3 regions of the Microbacterium luteolum genome follow, and region 1 is predicted to be linked to each of the others. Evidence: predicted binding sites of a transcription regulator. Region 1 holds the regulator's gene; each other region holds the start of a gene.

Evidence for each region. The regulator LexA, encoded in region 1, represses DNA repair genes until DNA is damaged. The targets are predictions, from matches to a motif close to TCGAACANNTGTTCGA.
Region 2: a site for LexA is predicted at 2,324-2,339, ahead of ABD648_RS09920 (HNH endonuclease signature motif containing protein). Genes of this name have one in related genera too.
Region 3: a site for LexA is predicted at 2,749-2,764, ahead of ABD648_RS14995 (HNH endonuclease signature motif containing protein). Genes of this name have one in related genera too.

What each region holds. Positions count from the first base shown of each region.
Region 1 covers NZ_BAAAUN010000002.1:243,518-249,458, reverse strand. Annotated here, with positions in the region: gene ABD648_RS20020 (MinD/ParA family ATP-binding protein) at 1-974, shown strand, start outside; gene hisH (imidazole glycerol phosphate synthase subunit HisH) at 985-1,620, opposite strand; gene hisB (imidazoleglycerol-phosphate dehydratase HisB) at 1,617-2,234, opposite strand; gene ABD648_RS20005 (histidinol-phosphate transaminase) at 2,231-3,316, opposite strand; gene ABD648_RS20000 (LysM peptidoglycan-binding domain-containing protein) at 3,352-3,732, opposite strand; gene lexA (transcriptional repressor LexA) at 4,021-4,707, shown strand; gene ABD648_RS19990 (alpha/beta hydrolase family protein) at 4,849-5,941, shown strand, end outside.
Region 2 covers NZ_BAAAUN010000001.1:2,065,244-2,071,184, reverse strand. Annotated here, with positions in the region: gene ABD648_RS09935 (M15 family metallopeptidase) at 1-371, shown strand, start outside; gene ABD648_RS09930 (acyl-CoA dehydrogenase family protein) at 523-1,686, shown strand; gene ABD648_RS09925 (hypothetical protein) at 1,822-2,133, shown strand; gene ABD648_RS09920 (HNH endonuclease signature motif containing protein) at 2,471-3,124, shown strand; gene ABD648_RS09915 (ECF transporter S component) at 3,178-3,795, opposite strand; gene ABD648_RS09910 (siderophore-interacting protein) at 3,792-4,667, opposite strand; gene ABD648_RS09905 (energy-coupling factor transporter transmembrane component T) at 4,678-5,463, opposite strand; gene ABD648_RS09900 (ABC transporter ATP-binding protein) at 5,508-5,941, opposite strand, start outside.
Region 3 covers NZ_BAAAUN010000001.1:3,091,636-3,097,576, forward strand. Annotated here, with positions in the region: gene ABD648_RS14990 (glutamate-1-semialdehyde 2,1-aminomutase) at 1-1,241, shown strand, start outside; gene ABD648_RS14995 (HNH endonuclease signature motif containing protein) at 1,302-2,738, opposite strand; gene ABD648_RS15000 (hypothetical protein) at 2,873-3,322, shown strand; gene ABD648_RS15005 (ATP-binding cassette domain-containing protein) at 3,390-5,555, opposite strand; gene ABD648_RS15010 (enoyl-CoA hydratase/isomerase family protein) at 5,666-5,941, shown strand, end outside.

The DNA.
Region 1 (5,941 bases):
TCGCGCCGGCACCCGGTGCGGCGCCCGTCGTCGAACCGGTGTCCCGCCGTGAGCTGCGCGAGCGGAACTCGTTCCTCCAGACGGAGCGCCCGGAAGAGCCGGCGCGCGAAGGAGCCCGCGGCGTTCTGAGCCGGCTCGGGTTCCGCGTGCGCCCTTCGGCCGAGGAGCAGTCGGCGCGCGACGACGAACTCGCGGTGAGCCAGCACTGGCCCGGCCCGCGCACCATCGCCGTCGTGAACGGCAAGGGCGGCGCAGGCAAGACACCGACGACGATCCTGCTCTCCGCGGTGTTCGCGCGGTATGGCGGCGCCGGCGTCCTGGCCTGGGACAACAATCAGACGCGCGGCACACTGGGCTGGCGCACCGACACCGGACCGCACGACCGCACGCTGCTCGAGCTCCTCCCCGAAGCCGGAAGACTGCTCGGCACCGGCGCCCAATCTGCCGACCTCGCGCATTTCATGCACCACCAGCCTCGGGAGAAGTACGACGTGCTGCGCTCGAAGCCCATCCGGCTCGCGCACGAGAACCGGCTGCGTCCGGACGACGTCGACGCCATCCATGCCGTGGCGGCGAAGTTCTACCGGCTGATCATCATCGACTCGGGCAACGACGAATCCGATCCCATGTGGCTCCGCATGATCGACCACGCGGATCAGCTGGTGGTCGCCACGACCACGCGCGCCGATCACGCCGAGGCCGGCGCACTGCTCCTCGAGGCGCTCGAGGATCGCGACGAGCGTTCAGCGCGGCTCGCTCGGGAGTCGGTCGTCGTGGTCTCCCAGGCCGACCCCAAGGCGACCGCGGCCGACATCGAGCACGTCGTGAGCGGCTATCGGGCGCTGGCCCGCGACGTCGTCAGCATCCCGTTCGACCACGAGATGGTCGATGGGCACCTGCGCTACGGCGCACTCGCGAAGCGTACCCAGCGCGCCTGGCTGGCCGCCGGAGCATCGGTCGCCCGAGGCTTCTGACCCGTCGCCGTCAGAGGCTTTCGACCCAGTTCCGCAGCAGCTGGATGCCGGCTTCGCCCGACTTCTCGGGGTGGAACTGCGTCGCCGACAGTGGACCGTTCTCCACGGCGGCGAGGAACGGGTCGCCGTACGTCGACCACGTGAGCACGGGCTGAGGGAACGGCGGGATGACGTCGAGTTCCCAGGACTGCGCGGCGTACGAGTGCACGAAGTAGAAGCGCTCCTGCTCGATTCCGCGGAACAGGATGCTGTCGGCACCGGGTTCGACCGTGTTCCAGCCCATGTGCGGCAGCACCGGGGCGTTGAGCTCGGTGACCGCACCGGGCCACTCGCCGAGTCCTTCGGTGTCGTGGCCGCGCTCGACGCCGTGCGTGAACAGCACCTGCATGCCGACGCAGATGCCGAGCACCGGTCGGCCACCGGCGAGGCGACGGTCGATGATCTCGTCTCCCCCATGCGCGTGCAGCGCGTCGCGCACGGCCTGGAACGCCCCGACGCCTGGAACCAGGAGCCCGTCGGCCTCGAGCGACTCCTTGCGATCGCGTGTGAGGACGGCATCCGCGCCCGCGGCGACGAGGGCTTTGACGGCCGAGTGGACGTTGCCCGACTCGTAGTCGAAGACGGCGACCCTGGGCGCTCGGCTCACAGTGCGCCCTTGGTCGAGGGCACGCCGTCGACCAGCGGATCGAGGGCCTTGGCCTGCCGGAACGCGCGGGCGAAGGCCTTGAACTCCGCCTCGGCAATGTGGTGGGGGTCGCGACCTCCGAGCACGCGGACGTGCACCGTCAGGGCGGCGTTGAAGGCGATCGCCTCGAACACGTGGCGCACGAGCGATCCCGTGAAGTGCCCGCCGATGAGGTGGTGCTCGAACCCTGCCGGCTCCCCCTCGTGCACGAGGTACGGGCGTCCGGAGATGTCGACGACGGCCTGCGCGAGAGCCTCATCGAGCGGGACCAGCGCATCGCCGTAGCGGGAGATGCCGGACTTGTCGCCAAGTGCCTGCAGGATCGCCTGGCCGAGCACGATGGAGACGTCTTCGACGGTGTGGTGCGCGTCGATGTTCGTGTCGCCCGATGCGCGGACCGTGAGGTCGGTCAGCGAGTGCTTCGCGAAGGCGGTGAGCATGTGGTCGAAGAACGGCACGGAGGTGTCGATGCGCGATGCACCGGTGCCGTCGAGGTTCAGTTCGAGCTCGACGGTGGACTCCGACGTGCTGCGCACACGGCTCGCGGTGCGCGGGTTCTGGGCGAGAGTGCTCATGAAGCCGATCCTATCGAGGCGAGGGCGTCGAGGAATGCGGTCGTCTCGGCCTCGGTGCCGGCAGTCACGCGGAGGTGGCCGGGGATCCCGACGTCGCGGATGAGCACGCCTCGATCGTAGAGCTGCTGCCACGTCGCACGAGGGTCGGCGACGCCGCCGAAGAGCACGAAGTTCGACCAGGACTCGTGAGGCGTGTAACCCAGAGCCTCGAGCGTCACCGAGATGCGGTCGCGCTGCTCGATGATCTCCTCGACCATGCCGAGCATGACGTCGGAGTTGCGCAGTGCCGCGACCGCGGCCGCCTGGGTGAGGGCGCTGAGGTGATACGGCAGCCGCACGAGGCGCAGCGCGTCGATGAAGGCCGGATCCGCTGCGAGGTACCCCACGCGGGCGCCGGCGAACGCGAACGCCTTGCTCATCGTGCGCGAGACGGCGAGGCGCGGACGGCCCTCGAGCAGGGTGAGAGCGGATGCCGCGTCGCGCGGCGCGAACTCCTGATAGGCCTCGTCGACGACGACGATGCCGCGTGCCTCTTCGTACACCGCTTCGATCACGTCGAGTCCGAGCGGAGTGCCCGTCGGGTTGTTCGGCGAGCACAGCAGAATCACGTCGGGGTCCACCGCACGGACCTGCTCCGCCGCCTCGTCGGGCGTGATCGTGTAGTCGGGCTGGCGCGTGCCGGCGATCCAGCGCGCACCCGTGCCCTGTGAGATGAGCGGGTACATGGAGTACGTCGGGGCGAAGCTGAACGCCGTGCGTCCGGGGCCGCCGAAGGCCTGGAGGATGTGCTGGAGAACCTCGTTGGAGCCGTTGCCCGCCCAGATCTGATCCGGGGTGAGACCGTGGCCGAGGTAATCCGCGAATCCCTCTCGCAGTGTCGTGAACTCGCGATCCGGATACCGGTTCACATCGCGGAGCGCGACGGCGATGTCGTCGAGGATGTCGCTCGCGACGGCGTCGGGAACCGGATGCGTATTCTCGTTGACGTTCAGCGCGATCGGGAGTGGTGCCTGCGGCGCACCGTACGGGGTGAGCCCGCGCAGATCATCACGGAGCGGGAGGGCGTCGAGTGAGGAAGTCACCCTTCCATGCTAGGCCGCGTGCCCACCGCGTGACGTCAGTCCGCGTACTGCGCCGGGATCGCGAGCTCCTGGCCGATCTGCAGTGCTCCACCGCGCAGCATGTTGAGCCGGCTGATCTCGCCGATCACATCGCGCGGGTCGGCGGTCGGGGCGACCGTGTTCGCGATCGACCAGAGCGTATCGCCCGGGAGGACCGTCACCGTCTGGAAGTCGGCCGTGCCGAAGCTGCCTGCGGTGTCGTCGCTCGCGGCGATGGCGCTACCACCACTGATCGCTGCGACCGCGATGCCGATCGCGAGCGGAACCGCGGCGACGGCCAGCAGGACGCCACGGCCACGAGCGGTCAGTCGCAACCGCGACCGCGTCGCCGGACGTGCCGGGATGACCGCTGCGGTGCTGATGCTGATGCTGCTCATGTCGGGCTCCTTACCCTGTCCCCGTCGGCTGGGCCGGCGGTGAAGTTGGCGTAGCGTTCGCATTCGCGTCTCGGCCGGGAGCCGTGAATGCGAAGCTACGTTCCGAAGATATCTTCGAGTTCGAACATCTGTCAACTGTTCTTCGAAATCGGATCCCCGAATCTTCCGACACGCTCGAACAGATCTTCCAGATCAGCCCGATACTCGGATACGGTTTCGATAAGAACACCCCACCACGGGCCTCCGACATTCGAAGAGGAACGTCGGATCGCGTACTGAAGGAGCATCATGAGCGAGAACTCAGCCCCGGAGCAGGAGGCTCCTCGGACGCGCCGTCGGAAGAGCCTCAGCCCGAAGCAGATGGCGATCCTCGAGGTCATCCAGACCTCCATCGCCCACCACGGCTACCCGCCGAGCATGCGCGAGATCGGCGACGCGGTCGGGCTCAAGTCGCTCTCGAGCGTGACCCACCAGCTCGGTCAGCTCGAGCTGAGCGGCTACCTGCGCCGCGACCCCGGCAAGACCCGCGCGATGGAGGTGCTGATCGACCTTCCCGGCACGAGCGGCGAGAACCCGGCAGACGTGGCCACGCCCGTCGGTGACGCCGCACTCGTCCCCCTCGTCGGCCGGATCGCGGCGGGCGTACCCATCACCGCGGAGCAGCAGGTCGAGGAGATCTTCCCTCTCCCCCGCCAGCTCGTGGGCAAGGGCGACCTCTTCATGCTCAAGGTCTCCGGCGAGTCGATGATCGATGCGGCGATCTGCGACGGCGACTGGGTCGTCATCCGCGCGCAGAACAGCGCGGAGAACGGCGAGATCGTCGCCGCCATGCTCGACGACGAGGCGACGGTGAAGACCTTCCGCCGCCGCGACGGGCACACCTGGCTGCTCCCCCGCAACTCCGCGTTCGAGCCCATCCTCGGCGACGAGGCCACCGTGCTCGGCAAGGTCGTGGCGGTGCTCCGCGCGGTCTGACCGGCATGGCCGACCGGCATCCGTCGATCACGACCACGAAAGCCGCCCTCCTGGACGTTCAGAAGGGCGGCTTTCGCTTTCACAGCGTGCCCGGACATGCACAGCTCACGCGCCGCAGCGCATGCCGCCTAGGCTCGAAACATGTCGTCACCGTACGGTTCCTGGCCTTCCCCCTTCTCCGCCGCATCCGTCGCGGCATCCGCTCCTCGCATCGACGGCGCACGGTTCGTCGGCTCGGAGATCTGGTGGGGCGAGTCGGTCCCTGCCGAGGGAGGGCGCGTGACCGTCCGCAGCTCGAGCGGCGCGGTGATCCTCCCCGCGCCGTGGAGTGCGCGGTCGCGCGTGCACGAGTACGGGGGCGGTGCCTGGACGGCGGATGCCGATGGCACGCTGTACTTCGTCGACGCGGGCGACCAGCGCGTGTACCGGCTCGTGCCCGGTGCAGCGCCGATGCCGCTCACCGCCGCGGGGCCATCGCACGGTGGGCTCAGCCTGCAGCAGGGGCGCCTTCTCGCCGTGCGGGAGGACCTTCGGGGAGATCCGCAGATCCGCGGGATCGTGGAGATCCCGACGGACGGGTCTGCGGCGGACGATCCGACGGCGATCGGCGTCCTGGTGCAGGGCAGTGCGTTCTTCGTGCATCCCGCTCTCTCCCCCGATGGGGCACGGATCGCGTGGGTCGAGTGGAGCGGGGTGCGGATGCCGTGGGAGAGTGCACTCCTGTCGGTCACGACGATCGAGAACCAGTCGTTCGCATCGGTCTCGACCACCGCCGCCCTCCAGCCCGAATGGCTCAGCGACACCGAGCTGCTCTACGCCGACGACCCGACCGGCCGCTGGCAGTTGCAGCGTCTGTCCCTGGACCCGCTGGCGCGTGTGAACACTCCGGAGGCGATCACTTCGAGCGACGCCGACACCGGCTACGGCCTCTGGGTGCTCGGCAACCGCTGGTACCAGCCCCTCGACGACGGCCGCATCGTCGCCGTGCGTACGAACGGCCGCGATGAGGTCGTCGAGATCGCCGCTGACGGCACCACCCGCACACTCGATGTCCCCTGCGACGGCCATGTGAGCGTCGACGACGTGTCCGGCTCGCGCGTGCTGCTCTCCGGCAACAGCTCGACGACGACGCCCGGCGTCTGGTGCGTCGACCTGGACTCCGGCGAGACGGTCGCCGTGACGGGCGGAGAACCGGTCGACACGGCCTGGATGCCGCCGGCCGCACCGATCCTCG
Region 2 (5,941 bases), on a different contig from region 1:
TGCAGGTGTCGACGTACGATTCGCATGTCCGCGCCGAGGGGCAGGAGGGAGCGGATGCCGGTTCGGCCAGGCCCGGCCACAGCGAGCATCAGACGGGGCTCGCGCTCGACGTCGTCGCGTGCGGAGGGGGCTGCGGAGGGCTCGACGACTTCGGCGCCACGGCGCAGAGCGACTGGGTCGCTGCGCACGCTTGGGAGTACGGGTTCATCGTCCGCTACGAGGGCGTCGGCACCCCGGTGACCGGATATTCGCCCGAGCCGTGGCACCTGCGCTATGTCGGCGTCGACATCGCTGCCGCCTATCACGCGGGCGGATTCCACACGCTCGAGGAGTTCTTCGGGCTGCCCGCGGCGCCCGACTACGCCTACTGACCCGGCCGGACTGCCGGGTTTGCGGCATCCCACAAGCGCGGTACCCAGTGTCACCTTCTGTGGGATGCATTCTCACAATGACCTGCTGTGCGTCGGCATCCGGACATAGAATCGCCGGAGCAATGAGGCACGACACGTTCAGGAGGATCGCATGGAACGCGACATCTACGAAGAGGATCACGAGGCATTCCGCGACCTCGTCAAGGATTTCGTCAAGCGCTACGTCACCAACGAGACGATCGAGAAGTGGAACGCCGACGGCGAGGTCGACCGGGCCACGATGCTCGCCGCGGGCGAGGCCGGGATCATCGGCCTGTCGGTTCCCGAGGAGTTCGGCGGCGCCGGGATGCTGCAGGATTACCGCTTCCGTGCCGTCGTGAACGAAGAGGTCATCGCGGCCGGTGCGGGTTCGCTCGCCGGCGCGTTCGGCATCCAGGATGACCTGGCCGTGCCGTACCTCGTGCACATGGGCACGCAGGAGCAGAAGGAGAAGTGGCTGCCCCGCATGGCCACCGGTGAGGTTGTCGGCGCTCTCGCCATGACCGAGCCCGGTGCCGGATCCGACCTCCGTGGCATCAAGACCACCGCGAAGAAGGTGGACGGCGGCTACATCGTCAACGGTGCGAAGACGTTCATCTCCTCCGGCGCGACCGCCGATCTCGTCGTCACGTTCGTGAAGACGGGCGAGGGCAACCGTCCCGACGCGTTCAGCCTCGTGCTGATCGAGAACGGCATGGAGGGCTTCGACCACGGCAAGAAGCTGCACAAGATGGGCTTCCAGGGTCACGACACCGCCGAGCTGTCGTTCAGCGACGTGTTCGTGCCAGAGGAGAACCTCATCGGTGGCGTCGAGGGCAAGGGCTTCGTGCAGCTCATGATGAACCTTCCCCTCGAGCGGCTGTCGATCGGCGTCGCCGGAGCTGCGGCCGCGCAGGCCGCGCTCGACTGGACCGTCGCGTACACGAAGGACCGCGAGGCCTTCGGCGAGCGGATCATCGACTTCCAGAACACCCGTTTCAAGATCGCCGACATGGCCACCACGGTCGACGCGCTCTGGGCCTACATCGACCGCGCACTGCTCGCGTACTCGAAGGGCAAGCTCTCGGCCGAAGAGGCCGCGAAGGTCAAGTTCTGGGCGACCGAACGCGAGTGGGAGGTGCTCGACACCGGCGTGCAGCTGCACGGAGGCTACGGCTACATCACCGAGTATCCGATCGCCCGTGCCTTCCTCGACGCCCGCGTGCACCGCATCTATGGCGGCACGAACGAGATCATGCGCGAGATCGTCGGACGGCAGATCGCGGGGAAGCGGTAGGGCTGCGATCTGATCTGCATCGGGAGCGCACGTTCGGGGATGGTTCCCGGACGTGCGCTTCTGTGCGTGGGTGCTGACGCTGCCCTCGGTGCTCCTGCCGCAGCATCCCGCGCATCTAGAGTGAAGCGCAAAAGCATGATCGGCGGGGATGACGTGGCGAAGTTCTTTCAAGGTCTCGGCTGGTTCTTTCTTCTGATCGTGCGCGGGTTGGCTCTTTGGGTACTGATTCCCATTGCATTCCTTGCGTGGCTCATGGTTCATTCCTGGGCGCAACGGGCTTCCCTCGGCCAGGCGATTTCCTGGTACGACGGGATCTTCTGCATGTTGCTGATCAAGGGGCCATTGCGTCCGCTGGTCAGACTCGAGGGCGAGGCGAGGTTCCACGCAATCTCCCAGATGCGAACCCTGCCGCCGTTTCGACTCGGTCGGCTCTTCGACCTGGTGTAAGGGCCTGCCGCGGTGCCGCGGTGCCGCGGTCGCGGCGGCGCATCCGGGCCATCGGGCGGCGGTCTACGAGTGCTGGTGAATCAGCGGAGCTCATCTCCAGCACATTCGACTATGCGGCGAATGCTCGGATGCTCGCGACAATTCGTTAGAACTCGGGGTTGCGGCACTGGCGCGATATTCCAGCATGCAATCGAACAAAGCTTCGAAAGTCGGGTGGACGCGCGGTAAACTGGGGGTATGTCGAAGCTCACTGGATTGTTGGAGGCGGTCACCCGTCTCGATGCGGTGGGCGGGTGCGGATGACGCGACGGGGTTGTCGCGGGAGCAGCTGATCGCGGTGGAGACGGCGATCGGGGTGGTGCAGCGGACGGCGGATGCTGTGCACGCGGATGTGGCCGCGCGGATTGCTTATGAGTCGCGGGCCGAGCTGGGTGCGGGGAGCCTGGCGAAAGAGCACGGGTTCCGGTCGGCGGCGAAGTTGATCGCCGCGACCACGGGCGTGTCGTCGGGGGATGCGTCCCGGTTGGTGAAAGTGGGAGAGGCGACCGCTCCCCGCACGGACCTACTCGGGGCCAGGTTGCCGGCCCGGTATGAGGTGCTGCGGGCGGCGTTGGCTGCCGGGGTGATCCCGTGGGTCATGGGCGGGCGCAGCGAGATCCTCGACTGGGGGAGGGAGAAACGCCTCTTCACCCGTGCGCAACGCCTCGCCTTGGTGGAGCGGGATGGCGGGTGTGCGATGTGCGGTCTGCCACCGGGGATGACGAAAGCGCACCACATCCGATGGTGGACGAGGGACAACGGCCCCACCGATCTCAGCAACGGAGTGCTGTTGTGCGAGACGTGCCACCACCGGATCCATGACAACGGATGGGAAGTCCGCATCGACGGAACCGGCGTCGCCGCGAGAGTGTGGTTCATCCCGCCCGCCCACGTCGACCCCGCCCGCACGCCTCGCACCGGCGGCCGCCATCGCTTCGACATCGCCGCATGAACGACGACTCCGGCCGTAAGAACGGCACCTCGGAATCTCCGCGCGTCGAGCTCTCAGGCCTCCGGCTTCGCGGCCGGCGTGCGTGCGGAACGAGGCTGCGGAAGCCGCCCGCCGACCCCGGCTCGACGCAGACGATCCGCGATCAGGATGCCGAGAGCCGTCGCCCCGACGCAACTCGCCAGCGTGATGGCGAAGAACGCGATGCGCACACCCACGGGCATGGTCTCGAGGTTGAACGAGGCCCACGCCAGCAGCGGATACACGACGCCGACGACCACCGCGCCGACGTAGTGCAGCCACGTTCCCCAGTACCGCCAGATCACGAAGAGGAACGGCAGCTCGGTGAACGCCGCCCACCACAGGTTCGTCGCGACGCTGCCGAATCCGTAGCCCGAGAACGGCACGATCACGAGCCCGGCGAGCAGGCCGACCAGCAATCCGACCAGCGGCCGGCGCAGCAGCCGCAAGGCGATAACCGACGGCAGCAGCCACAGCCCAGCCAGAGCGACGCTGACGAATGGCAGACCGGGGAAGAGGATCGTCGAGATCCAGTTCGCCGGCGCCAGCAGCAGACCGCCCGCGACGCCGAGCGCCGCGCACGTCAACAGGATCGCCGTCGGGAAGCGGAAGCGTCCGCGCGACCGGGGCGCGCCCGCGTCGGTGCCGCTCATGCGAGGGGCTCCGCAGCTGCCTCGCGTGCGGCCTTCGACGCCGGAGAGGCCGCGCCGATCTTCCAGTACCCGCAGAAGCTCACCGCGTTCTTGTCGACACCGCGCTCACCCACGAGATGCTTGCGCACCCCCGAGGCGAGAGCCTGCTCGCCCGCCGCATACGCGTGGAACGGCGCCTCCGGCAGAGCCGTCCGGCCCAGCGTCTCCAACGCCAGAGAACCCGGTGCGGCCTCGTGCGGCCGCACGATCCAGACGACCTCGAGCCCCGCAGGATGCGGGAACGACAGCGCGTCCTCCCGCGTCGGCACCTCGATGATCGCGAGGCCGGCGGCATCCGACGGCAGTGAAGCGCTGATCGAGGCGATCGCCGGCAGCGCCGTCTCGTCGCCGACCAGCAGAACACGATCCGTTCCGCGCTGCGGGTTGAAAGTCAGACCCTCGTCGATGATCAGCACATGCTCCCCCGGCCGGCACGTCTCCGCCCACCGCGACGCCGGACCGGCCGTGCCATCGGCCGCAGAGCCGTGCAGCACGAAGTCCACGTCGATCTCCGCCCCGGCATCCGCGGTCGCCGCGCGATACGCCCGCACGCTGTAGTTGCGCATGACAGGCCGCTCGCCGTCGGGGATCCGCAGGAACTTCAGATACCCGAACACCTTGTTCGCCTTCGCCGGCACCCGATCCAGACCCGCGTCGCCGCCGATCGGCAGGAACAGCCGGAACCACTGGTCGAAACCCATCGGCCGGAACTTCTCGATCTCGCCGCCGCCGAGCGTCACCCTGATCCAGTGCGCCGACAGTTGTTCGCTGCGCAGCACCGTGAGGTGGATGAGCTCGGCCGACTCGGGCTTGACCAGCTTGCTGTATGCCATACGACGCCTTTCAGGAAAGCTGCCAGGGGAAGAACGCGACGAAGATCGCCGCGGATGCCGCGAGACTCGCGACCGTGAAGATGACGTCGCGCGCACGGAACGGCACCAGATGCCGTTCGGTCCGCGTCGAGTGAGCGCCGAACGCGCGCGAATCCATCGCGAGCGCCACCCGCTCCGCATGCCGGATCGCACCGGCCAGCAGCGGCACGATGTACCCCCACCCGCGAGCGATCCGCGCGAACGGACCCCGGCCGCCGTGATGCCCGCGCACGCGATGCGCCGCCCGGATCACCGCGAGCTCATGCCCGAACCGCGGCACGAACCGGAACGCCGCCAGCGCCGTGTACCCGATCCGATACGGCACGCGCAGCTGCTGCACGCTCGCCCGCACCAGATCAGGGCCCGTCGTCGTGAGCCCGCCGATCAGCGCGAGGGCGATGATCGCACCGAGGCGCAGCGCCGTCGCGAACCCGATCTCGAGGGCGCCTGCGTAGAGCGTCCACCCGCCGATGCGCAGGAACGGGGCGGTTTCGGCGACGAGCGCGGCATCCACCCAGAGCGAGAACCCGACGCCGATCGCCAGCATCCCGACCGGCAGGGCCAGCAGCATGAGCGCGAGCAGCCGCCCCGTCAGCCGCGCACCGATCAGGATCACCGCGTACGCCAGCACGAGGAACGAGGCTGGCGTCGCGAGATCCCGCACGAAGATGAGCAGCACCATCGCCGGCGCGAAACCCACCACCTTCGCGAGCGGATTCAGGGCGTACAGGAACTGGTGGCGCGACGAGGCCGTCATCGTCGCGTACGGATCGAAGGGTGCCGACGCGGGAGTCGTGGCGGTCACGACGCCACCTCCAGACCGGCGGATGCCAGGACCCGCTGCAGCGCGGGCAGGCGCAGTCCCGCGTCCGCGAAGACCTGCTCGTCCCGGAAGAGTGTCGACGTAGGGCCCGCCGCATGAACGCGCCCGTCCCTCAGCACCACCGTGTGCGTCGTGTGCTCGGCGACGAGCTGCAGATCGTGCGTGACGATCACGATCGTCGTACCCTCGGCGCGCAGACTCTGCAGCAGCGTGAGCAGCTCGGATGCTCTGGCACGATCCTGACCGAACGTCGGCTCATCCAGCGCCAGCACCCGAGGGCGTGTGATCAGCGCGGTGCCGACCGACAGGCGCCGCTTCTCGCCGCCCGACAGCAGGAACGGATGCACGCCCGCCTTGTGCTCGAGCCCGAATCGCGCGAGCATCTCCTCCACGCGCGCCGTGATCTCCGCAT
Region 3 (5,941 bases), on a different contig from region 1:
GCACGCCGCGCTTCCTCGCGTCGGCCTCGGGTGCACGGGTCACGGATGCCGCGGGTCGCGCGTATGTCGACCTCGTCGCCTCGTGGGGTCCGGCGCTGCTCGGGCACGCGCACCCGGAGGTCGTCGCCGCCGTGCAAGAGGCCGCCACCCGCGGGTTGTCGTTCGGCGCTCCGACCGAGGGTGAGGTCGAGCTGGCCGCGCTGATCGCCGACCGGGTGCGCTTCGGCGACGTCCGCCCGGTCGAGCGCGTGCGTCTGGTGTCGACGGGCACCGAAGCGACCATGACGGCGATCCGGTTGGCCCGTGGTGCCACGGGTCGCGATCTGCTCGTGAAGTTCGCCGGCAACTACCACGGGCACTCCGACGGCCTGCTCGCCGAGGCGGGCTCGGGCGTCGCGACGCTCGCGCTCCCCGGTTCGGCCGGCGTTCCGGCTCCGATCGCCGCCCAGACGCTGGTGATCGGATACAACGATCCGGAGGCACTGGCGGCCGTGTTCGCCGAGCACGGCCCGCGCATCGCGGCCGTCATCGTCGAGGCCGCCGCGGCGAACATGGGTGTCGTCGCCCCGCTCCCCGGGTTCAACCGCCTCATCGCCGAGACCGCGCACGCTCACGGGGCGCTGATGATCCTCGACGAGGTGCTCACCGGATTCCGCGTGCACTCGGCGGGATACTGGGGCCTGCAGGCCGCGGCAGGCGAGGAGTACCTGCCGGACATCATCACGTTCGGCAAGGTCGTCGGCGGAGGGATGCCGCTGGCCGCGCTCGGTGGCCGCGCCGAGGTCATGGATCTTCTCGCCCCTCTCGGGCCGGTCTACCAGGCGGGCACGCTCTCGGGCAATCCGCTGTCGGTCGCGGCGGGCCTGGCCACGCTGCGCCTCGCGACGCCGGAGGTGTACGCGACGGTGGACGCGGCATCCGCTCGTCTGGTGGCGGCTCTCGACGCCGCCCTCTCGGATGCCGGAGTCACCCACGCCGTCGCCACGGTTGGAAACCTGTTCAACGCGTCTTTCCGCGCCACCGCGCCGCGCGACTACGCCGAGGCGCAGGCTCAGGAGTCGTTCCGGTATGCGCCGTTCTTCCACTCCATGCGCGAGCAGGGCGTGGCACTGCCGCCGAGCGTCTTCGAGGCCTGGTTCCTCACGGCCGCGCACAGCGACGAGGAGCTCGGATTCATCGAGGCCGCACTGCCGGCTGCGGCTGCCGCCGCGGCATCCGCATCCGCATCCGCTCGGGCCTAGTCGGGGTCGCCAGCAAGCCGACAGGAGCTGGCCGATAGGAGCTGGTCGGGGATTCGCCGCTCAGACGAACATGACGCGTCGCGGTGCCATATCGCTGTATCTGCGCCCGAGCGGACTCGTCCACTCGATGTCTCCGCCGGGAAGCTGTCGCGCGGCCCACCGATAGCGATCGTCGATGTCGGGATGCTTGAGCGTGTGGTGCCCCAGGCACAAGTGGGAGAGGTTGTCGTTCGACGTCGGCCCGCCTCTGGCGTGGTCGTGATTGTGATCGATCTGGCAGCGCTGCGCCGGCATACGACAGCCGGGGAACCGGCAGTGCTGGTCTCGCGCCCGCAGATGTCGACGCATCGCCTCGGTCGGCGAGTACGCGTCGGTCGCCGTCACCACGCCGGTGTGGTTGAGGAACAGGCGGGACCATCCACCCGCGCGTGCCGCGAGGTCTCGGGCGATGTCGGGGTGCAGCGGACCGAATCCGTCGAACTCCGCCGGCCGTTCGTCGGCCCCGGCGAGGGTTGCGGCCCCGATGGTGACCTGGATCTGCGCCTGGATGCCGTCGAGACCGGTTCCGGTCGCGGAGGAGGGGTCGCTCGCGAGCAGCAGATCCGTGAGCAGGTCGGCGCGCACCTGGTCCAGCGTGCGGTCGTCGGCGGGCACATGTTCGATGCACGGGTCGGTTGTGAACGTGTCGCCACCGAAGATGGCGTGCGGGTCGTGGTCGATGTGGTGGTCGTCGAGCACGGGATCGTCCCGGTGCGGATCGTCGGCGGCGAGATCGCGCAGGAACACGGCGTCTTCTCCGGAGTCGAGCGTGTCAGAGGAGAGGACGGGATCCTGATCGTCGCGGGTGGCGATCACCTGCCGAGCGAGTCGCGTCAGCCGATCGAGGATCGCTGCCGCGAGATGCTCGGGGAGAACCACCTGGAGGAGCGCGAGGCCGTCGTCGATCGAGCGGACGGTGACCGTGCGCTCGCCCTGCGCTCGCCGGTGACGCTCGACCAGGGTCTCTCCGGCCAGCGATGCAGCGATCTGCCGCACCATCGCCCGCGTGCGTCCGGGAGAGTCGTGCTCGGCGACCTCGAGGGCCGCGGCGTCGTAGAGGCCGAGCGTCTCGGCATCCACCCGACCCTCTCGCACGGCCAGTCGCACGATCATTCCCGCACGGACGATCTCGCGAACGTGGGCTGCCGCGATGTCTCCGCGCCGGAACGATTTCTGCACCGCCGGATGCTCGGACTCGAGCAGGCAGGCGTCGGCGAACGCGTACTCGACGCTGCCCCGGGCCAGGCGCCCCGCGGCGGAGTACTCCGCGATCATCGACCGATGGATCGCGTCGCGATGATGCGGATGGTCGTTCACGTCGTCGTCGAGGAGGCGCATCCGTTCGGCGAGAAGCGCTGCCGCCTCGGCCTCGCTCGCGGCGATCTGTCGTCGCTTCTCCACCCAGGCGTCGAGCAGCCGCTGACGCTGCTCGACGTCGCTTGCCGGAGAGGAGTTCATGCCTCTAGTATAGAACATATGTTCGAATGTGCAAGAGGTCATTTCGGTCAACTGGTCCGATCCCACAATGGATCGTTGCGTTCCTGTGAGCAACTTCCAGACAACTGGGAGGGCCGCGCTGGCAGACTGGGTTCATGGTGACGTTGCTGCTGGACCAGACGCAACTGGAGGTCGTGCTCTCGCCGATCGAGCGTGCCGCCACCTTCCACCGCAGCAACCTGCAGGTCGTGCGTGAGACCATCACCAAGGTGCAGCTGACGGAAGATGCCTGGACCTGGCTGCGCGGGGTGCCGAACCCCGGAACCCACATCCCTGGCGTGCTCGCGGCCGGCAGTTGGAAGGCGGCGGGAAGCCTCGACTTCGTGCTCATCCGTCGCCGCCGACCCGGTGTCGTGATCGACCTCGAGGGTGACGAGCAGTACCGCCGGCTGATCCTGAGCACACGTCACGGCCTCGCACTCACGCAGGCGCTCCGTCTCGACGTCTCCACCGAGCCCGCGGACGTCGAGGAGATCGTCGCGACCGCGCCGACCCCCGTCTCGAAGGGGAGCCGCCGGCCGGTCATCCGTCCGCGTCCCGCCTGATCCACCCGATCATCGAGAAAGCCCTCCGCACCTTTCGGCGCGGAGGGCTTTCTCGTCAGCGGACGACTCAGCCGTGGTGATGCTCGTCGCCGTGGTGCTCGTGGTTCTCGTGGTGCTCCGCGTGCTCGTCGGGGTTCTCCGCGTGCTCGTCGTGGTTCTCCGCGTGCTCGTCGTGGTTCTCGTCCTGCTCAGCAGCCTCGGCTTCGCCCTCGGCGGCCTCGGATTCGCCCTCGGGGGCGGTCTCGCCCGCGACCGGGACGCTGTCGATCACTCCGGTGGACGCGACCGTCCAGTGCGTTCCCTCGTCGGAGGACTCGTCCTGCGGGTAGTCCTTCGGCTCGTCCTCGTAGTACGCACGAGCGGCGGCCGCGAGCATGGAGCTGACGGCGGCCGACCGGGGGTCCTCGTCGCCGTCAGCGACGGAACCCTCGGCGTCGGCCGTGCCGGACTGCGCCTCGTCGTGCTCAGGCTCCGAGTGCTCCGCCTCGGTGTTCTCCGCCTCGGTGTTCTCGTTCTCGGTGGCGGCGTCGGTGCCCGGCTCTGCGTCGTGCGCCGGGTCGGCGTTCTCGTCGTCCGACGCGGCCTCGTTCTCCGCGTCCGTCGCGTCGGAAGTGCTGTCGGTCGTCTCATCAGTGCCGCCGAGCTCTGTGAAGAACTCGACGCCGGCGTGAGCGTCGTCGGTCGGCTGGTCCGTGTCGGCCTGCGCGGCGTCGTCGGATTCCGTGGTCTCGGATGCGACCGGAGCCGACGTGCCGAACAGGATCTCGTCGAACGAGCGCGTCGGCGCGGCATCCTCGGCTGCGTCGTCCTGAGGCGCGTCGTCCTGAGGCGCGTCGTCCTGAGGTGCTTCGTCGGGCGACGTGCCGTCAGCATCGTGCTGGTCGACCGTCTCGGATTCCGGAGCCTCGTCGCCGTCCCCGTCAACGGAGCTCTCCTCGATCGAGCCTTCTTCGATCGGGTTGTTTTCGACGGCGCTGTCTTCGACGGCGCTGTCTTCGACAGCATCAACGGTGCTGTCATCAACAGCGGTGTCGTCAACGGGGCTGTCGTCAACGGGGCTGTCGTCAACAGCGATGTCTCCAACGGCGCTGTCCTCGACGGCACTGTCCGCGACCGTGATGTCCTCGACGGCGACGTCCTCGATCGCGCGCTCCGCGGCCGAAACCTCAGCAGCCTCTACCTCGGCCACCGCCGTCTCGGGTGCATCGTCGAGAGCAGCGGCACCCACGACACCGACGACTCCCGCGGCGACGGCTCCCGCCGCGAAACCTGCAGCGGGTGCGTCAGCGCTCTCCGCCGTGACGGGCTGCGACGCAGCACCCGCGGCACGCAGTGTGGGCCGACCGCCGCGGACGTGCGCGATGAACACGTCCTCCAGAGTGGGACCGCGCTGGACGAGCGTGCTCAATGCGATTCCGGCGGCAGCCGCGACGGCGCCGACGGTTCCGGCGTCTCCGCCGCGCACGTTGAGTCCGGAGCGCAGCACCTCGACGTCGAATCCTGCGGTCGACAGAGCGGCCGTGAGCGCGGCGCGGTCCACGGCATCCACGACCACCGAGCCGCCCTTCGGGTCGGCGAGCGTCTCGATGCCGCTGGCGAGCACCAGCTGCCCCTTCGACAGGACGAGGACGTTGTCGGCGATCTGCTCGACCTCGCTGAGGAGGTGCGAGGACACGAGGACCGTACGGCCCTCGTCGGCCAGGCGTCGCATCAGCAGGCGCATCCAGCGGATGCCCTCGGGGTCGAGTCCGTTCGCCGGCTCGTCGAACACGAGGGCTCCGGGGTCTCCGAGGAGGGCGTTCGCGATGCTCAGCCGCTGGCGCATGCCGAGCGAGAATCCGCCGATGCGCGAATCGCCCTCGCCCTCGAGGCCCACCATCGCGAGCACCTCGCCGACGCGCGCGAGCGGAATGCCGTTCGCCTTCGCGGCGATGGTCAGCTGCCGGTTCGCGGTCCGGCGCGGACGGTAGACCGTCTCCTCGAGCACGGAGCCGATGATGCGCAGCGGCTGGCGCAGCTCTGCGTAGGCGGTCCCGCCGATGGTGGCGGTACCGGAAGTGGCTCGGATCTGACCGAGCAGGATGCGAAGAGTGGTGGTCTTGCCCGCCCCGTTCGGACCGAGGAAGGCGGTGACGGCGCCGGGCTCGACTCGTGCCGAGAAATCGGAGACAGCGGTCACCTCATTGAAGCGCTTCGTCACATTCGTGAACTCGAGCACCTGTCCGTCGGGCATCCGCGACCTCTCGTTGCAATGAACAGTTCCCCCTATCCTGCCGGAAAAGCGCCCGGATCGCGTATTTCGTGCGGATTGGGACCCCGCGCCGACGGAGTAGCCTGGCACGCGTGACCGACACCATCACTGCGCCCCGCGTCCTCATGAGCAAGGAAGGAGCGCTCGGCCGGCTCACCCTCAACCGCCCCGAGGCGATCAACGCGCTCGACCTCGGCATGATCGAGCTGCTCACGCAGGCCCTCACCGCCTGGATCGACGACACCGACGTGCAGATCGTCCTGATCGACGGAGCGGGGGAGCGCGGGATGTGCGCGGGCGGGGACGTGCGCGCCCTGCACGGTCAGATCGTCTCCGGCCAGGCCGAGCGGACCGCCGAGTTCTTCCGC